Regions from separate parts of the Anisomitus miae genome, predicted to be linked through region 1. Evidence: predicted binding sites of a transcription regulator. Region 1 holds the regulator's gene; the other holds the start of a gene.

Region 1 (3,189 bases):
TTCGATACCATATTTATAGGAGGTGGGACTCCAAGTTATCTTAGTAATGATTGTATGAAGAAACTATTAATTGGAATAAATAAAGTAGTTAAAAATTCAGTGATTTTAGAGTTTACGATTGAGTGTAATCCCGGAACTCTTAGTCGAGAAAAATTAGAAATAATGTACTCATATGGGGTAAATAGACTTAGTATTGGTGTACAGAGTGCTAATGAAAAAACTTTAAAATTTATTGGTAGGAATCATAGATTTATAGATTTTGATAAAAGTTTTAATCTTGCTGTTAATGTTGGTTTTAATAATATAAGTGCTGATTTAATATTTGGTATACCTTGCGAAAAAAATGAGGATTATGTGAATACTATTGATGTGATTAAAAATTATGATTTGACTCATATTTCTGCGTATAATTTAATTTTAGAAAAAGGTACAAAATTTTATAAAATGCATGAAATAGGAATGTTTGAAGAAATGGATGAAGAGTTACAATTAGCTATGTACGAATATACAAAACAGAAACTTGAAGAGTTAGGATTTAAACAATATGAAATATCTAATTATGCTAAAAAAAATAAGAAATGTTTGCATAATTTGATATATTGGAATTTCAATTCTTACATAGGAATTGGAGTGTCAGCACATTCATTTTATTATGGTAAAAGATTTGAAAATACAAAGGATGTAAAGAAATATATAGAGATGATAAAAACTGACAGGCATAGATACATAAATATTTATACAAATAAGGAAGTTGATAATATACAAGAGTATATTATGCTTGGTTTTAGGAAAAATGAAGGAATAAATATGAAAGATTTTAAAGAAAGATTTAACGTAGATTTTTTTGATGTATATAACAAAAATATAGAAAAGTATGTAAGAAATAATCTAATGGAGTTTAAACAAGATAGTATTTTTTTGACATCTAAAGGACTTATTCTAATGAACTACATTATAAGCGAATTTATTTTCTAAAATAAAAATTTGACAAAATGTATTTAAAATGATATCGTATTATCAAGCCATTAGCACTCGAAAATATAGAGTGCTAACAGAGAGAGGTTAATTATTATGGATGAGAGGAAAACTAGAATATTGTGCTCTATAATTCAAGATTTTATATGCACGGGTGAGCCGATTGGTTCAAGAACGTTATCTAGAAGGTATAACTTTGGTGTAAGTTCTGCTACTATACGTAACGAAATGTCTGATCTGGAGGAATTAGGTTTTCTTGAACAGGTTCATACTTCTTCTGGTAGAAGACCATCAAATAAAGGGTATAGGCTTTATGTAGATAAGTTGATGACTCTTTCGAAAATAAGTAAGGAAGAAGAAAGTTTCATAAAATCTGATTTAGTGAATTTGGATATATTTGGTATTGAAAATGCACTTAAGTCTAAGCTGACTCTCATTTCTAAGTTGACAAATTTGGCTTGTATATTAAAGACTCGACCGGTTATGAAGAATTCCGTAAAATCTATAAAGTTTGTTAGAATAGATAGTGATAATATATTAATGGTTTTTGTTACTAATGAAGGTGTTATAAGGAATAATGTGGTAAGAGTTAGCAGAGATGTTTCCAATGATGATATAGAGAAAATTAATAGGGTTATTAATGACAATTTAGTGTATCGTACTGTTGAGGAGATAGATTCTCAACTTGTGGATAAGATTAGGGATTCAGTGGATATAGATCAGTGTTTTTCAGAAAGTATAGTTTCGAATTTGCGTAATTTAGTTACTTTTAATAGTAGCTGTTACGTAGAGGGTATAAACAACATTTTGAGCTATCCAGAATTCAGTGATATTGATAAAATGAGGAATTTCTTGTATTTTATTGATAATAGAGTTGTTTTTGAATCATTATTGGACTGTGTTATGGATGATATTGAAATCAGAATTGGTGAGGAAAATTATGTTGAAGAAGCTAGTTGTTACAGTGTGATTTTGGGGAATTATAAAAAGAGTGGAAAGGTTTTGGGGACTATAGGTATTATAGGACCTACGAGAATGGATTATCCTAAGATAGTTTCTATACTTAAGCTTTTGATAGATTTTGTGAATTTGAGTATAGTTTGAAAATATTGTTTTTAGGAGGTGCTTTGTTTCGATGATAGAAGATATGAATTCCACGTTACCTTGTGAAGATAGTGATGGTGATGTTTGTGAGGAAAGATTTAATGAAGATAGTAATGGAGATTCAGATGATACCACATGTCAAAAATTTGATTTGGGGTTAGAAAAAGAAAATTTAGAGTTGAGAAATGAAGTAAATGAGTTGAAAGATAAGATTTTAAGATTTAGTGCAGAGTATGATAATTATAGAAAACGTACATTGAAAGAAAAGAATGAGTCGTATAGTAGCGGTATGATTGATGTTATTTTTAGTGTTTTGCCAGTTTTGGATAATTTGGAAAGGGCAGAATCCGTTGAAGGTGATATAGAGTCTTTAAAGAAGGGTGTTAGTATGGTCATTTCGCTATTTCGTGATGTTTTGAATAAGTTTAATGTTGATGAAATAGATACTAGTAGTAACTTTGATCCTAATTTACATGAGGCGGTTTCGCATGTATCTGATGAAAACTTAGATAAAAATGTAATAGTTGAAGTTTTGCAAAAGGGATATAGAATTGGTGATAAAGTTATTAGATATAGTATGGTAAAGGTAGCTAATTAATAATGTGTTTTTAAATATTTATTTGGGAGGAATGTATTTATGGGAAAAGTTATAGGCATTGATTTAGGTACTACTAATTCATGTGTTGCTGTTATGGAAGGTGGAGAACCGGTTGTAATTCCAAATTCAGAAGGAGGTAGAACAACTCCATCAGTCGTTTCTTTTCAAGCGAATGGAGAGAGACTGGTTGGTCAAGTTGCAAAAAGACAATCTATTACAAATCCTGATAAGACAATTATATCTATAAAGAGGCACATGGGAACTGATTACAAAGTGGATATTGAGGGAAAAAAATATACGCCACAAGAGATATCAGCCATGGTGCTACAAAAGATTAAGGCAGATGCCGAAGCTTATCTTGGTGAATCTGTAACTCAAGCGGTAATAACAGTTCCTGCTTATTTCAATGATGGTCAAAGGCAGGCTACCAAGGATGCTGGTAAAATAGCAGGTTTGGAAGTTTTAAGAATAATAAACGAGCCTACTGCTGCCTCACTAGCTTACGGAATAGA
Region 2 (3,189 bases), on a different contig from region 1:
TACATATACAGAATTTTTATTACTATTTAATTTATCATTTTTAAAAAATAAAAAAGGCTTGAATCCAAAAATTCAAACCCCAAAAATATTAATACATTCCATCCATACCCATTCCTGGTGCAGGTGCCGTAGGCTTATCCTTTTCAGGTATATCAACCACAGCAGCTTCTGTAGTTAAGAAAGTCGAAGCAACTGATGCAGCATTTTGAAGTGCTGTTCTTGTAACTTTAGCAGGATCAACTATACCATTTTCAACCATATTGATATACTGACCATTTAACGCATCATAACCTATACCTTCTTGACTAGACTTAACTTTATCTATAATAATAGACCCTTCAACTCCAGCATTAAAAGCAATTTGTCTTATTGGCTCTTCTAGTGCTCTTAATATTATGTTAATTCCAACTTGCTCATCAACTATATTAGAACTCAAATTGCAAATTTGCTTCAACACATGCACATAAGCGGTACCACCACCAGAAACTATTCCTTCTTCAACAGCCGCTTTAGTCGCTGCCAAAGCATCTTCGATCCTTAATTTCTTCTCTTTAAGCTCAGTCTCAGTAGCTGCACCAACTTTAACTACAGCAACTCCTCCTGAAAGCTTAGCCAATCTCTCTTGAAGTTTCTCTCTATCAAACTCTGAACTTGTATCCTCAATTTGTGTTCTAATTTGAGAAACTCTTTCAGAAATTTCATTTTTGTTTCCTTTACCATCCACTATAGTCGTGTATTCTTTCGTTATTTTCACACTCTCAGCTCTACCAAGCATAGCTATAGTAGTTTCCTTTATATCATATCCCAATTCTTCAGATATAACTTGTGCACCAGTCAATATAGCAATATCTTTTAGCATTTCCTTCCTTCTATCACCAAAACCAGGTGCCTTAACCCCAACACAAGTAAAAGTTCCTCTAAGTCTATTAACAACCAAAGTAGCTAGAGCCTCGCCTTCTATATCTTCGGCTATTATCAAAAGTTTCTTACCTTGTTGAACTATCTGCTCTAAAACAGGAAGTATATCTTGAATGTTTGAAATCTTCTTATCAGTTACCAAGATATAAGGATCTTCCAAAGATGCTTCCATCTTCTCAGCATCCGTAACCATATATGGACTCATGTAACCTCTATCAAACTGCATACCCTCAACAACTTCTAAAGTCGTATCCATATTCTTTGACTCTTCTACAGTTATAACTCCCTCATTTCCAACCTTCTCCATAGCATCAGCTATAAGCTGTCCAACTTCTGCGTCACCTGCAGATATAGAAGCCACTCTTGTTATATCTTGCTTTCCATTAACATTTTTAGAAATTTTCTTAATTTCCTCAACAGCTTTTTCAACAGCTAATTTTATACCATTTCTTATTAGTATAGGATTAGCTCCAGAGGTAACATTCTTCAAACCTTCCCTCACAATCGCCTGAGCCAAAACAGTAGCCGTAGTAGTACCATCACCTGCAACATCATTAGTTTTAGTTGCAACTTCTTTAACCAATTGAGCTCCCATATTCTCAAACGGATCTTCAAGTTCTATTTCTCTCGCAATAGTAACACCATCATTAGTTATTAAAGGAGAACCAAATTTCTTATCTAAAACAACGTTTCTTCCTTTTGGTCCAAGTGTAACTTTTACAGTATCCGCTAGAATATCTACACCCTTTTGCATAGCACGTCTAGCTTCCGCACTAAATAAAATTTGTTTTGCCATTATCTCTTTACCTCCTAAACTTATTCTACAACAGCCAATATGTCTTCTTGTTTAACAATTATATATTCCTCACCATCAACCTTAACTTCTGTTCCAGAGTACTTAGAAATTAAAACCTTATTTCCGATCTTCACTTCCATTTTTATCTCTTTACCATCAGAAGAAACGGTTCCAGGACCAACTGCAATAACCTCAGCCTCCTGTGGCTTCTCCTTTGCACTTCCTGCTAAAACTATGCCCGACTTAGTAGTTTCCTCTGCTTCTAACCTTCTAAGAACAACTCTGTCTGCAAGCGGTCTTATATTCATCAAATACAACCTCCCATTTAAAATAACCTTCTTAAAAATTAGCACTCAATAGTTTAGAGTGCTAAAATATGTTATTAATATAATTAATAAATTTAAAAAACTCAAATTTATTAACTTTTAAATTTCTTTAGTTTTAAGTGTTTTTTTGGAATTATCTCCTATTTTAATAGTTTTTCTCATGTTTTTATTTGATTCAAAATCGTTAAGATATTAAGTCAAAACCTCATAATCTATTGCCTATCTCTTCAGATATTGTAGAAATAAATTCATTAATTTTCATACATCCTTTATCGCCAGATTTCCTCTCTCTAACTGAGACTTCACCATTTAGCTCCTCTTTCTCGCCAACTATTAACAAATATGGTATTTTTTCCATCTGACCCTGACGTATCTTGTATCCAATTTTCTCATATTTGTAATCACACTCAACTCTTATACCAGCTCTACTCAATTCATTTGTAACAGTTTTAGCATAGCCATTGAATTTCTCAGATATAGGCAACACCCTCACTTGAATTGGACTTAACCACACTGGTAACGCACCCGCATACTTTTCAATAAGCATAGCAATTGTTCTTTCGTAACACCCTATCGAGCTCCTATGAATTATCATTGGACTCTTTTTCGTTCCATCAGAATCTATGTAAGTCATATCAAATCTTTCAGCAAGGCTAAAATCAATCTGAATAGTTATTATTGTATCTTCCTTACCGTGCACATTCTTAAACTGAACATCCAATTTAGGACCATAAAAGGCAGCCTCACCATCTTCGATTCTATAGTCAATGCCTAGATTGTCAAGTATACCTTGCATATCACGCTGAGTCCTTTCCCAAATTTCTTCATCCCCTATATACTTTTCCTTATTATTCTTATCCCACCTAGAAAATCTATATGTAACATCATTACTTATTCCAATACATCTCATTACATACTTAACCAAGTCAACAGCCTTACCAAACTCTTCCTCAACCTGACTAGGCATACAAATTATATGTCCATCAGATAATGTGAATTGTCTGACTCTTATGAGACCGTGCATTTCACCAGAAGATTCGTTCCTGCTCAAAATTGCAGTTTCTCCGTATCGTATTGGCAAATCCCTATAACTTTTTTGGGAAGCTTTGTAAATCATAAATTGAAAAGGACATGTCATTGGTCTAAGGG

The links. Region 1 encodes HrcA, which represses chaperone genes, less so after heat shock. Its sites were predicted from a motif close to TGTTAGCACTCNNNNNNNNNGAGTGCTAACA; they were not measured.
Region 2: the regulator HrcA is predicted to act here: its motif matches at 2,059-2,089, upstream of groES (co-chaperone GroES).

Annotation. Positions count from the first base shown of each region.
Region 1 covers NZ_JBRACL010000007.1:61,881-65,069, reverse strand. The annotation lists gene hemW (radical SAM family heme chaperone HemW) at 1-975, shown strand, start outside; gene hrcA (heat-inducible transcriptional repressor HrcA) at 1,072-2,079, shown strand; gene grpE (nucleotide exchange factor GrpE) at 2,111-2,677, shown strand; gene dnaK (molecular chaperone DnaK) at 2,717-3,189, shown strand, end outside.
Region 2 covers NZ_JBRACL010000004.1:17,969-21,157, reverse strand. The annotation lists gene groL (chaperonin GroEL) at 89-1,714, opposite strand; gene groES (co-chaperone GroES) at 1,735-2,022, opposite strand; gene thrS (threonine--tRNA ligase) at 2,246-3,189, opposite strand, start outside.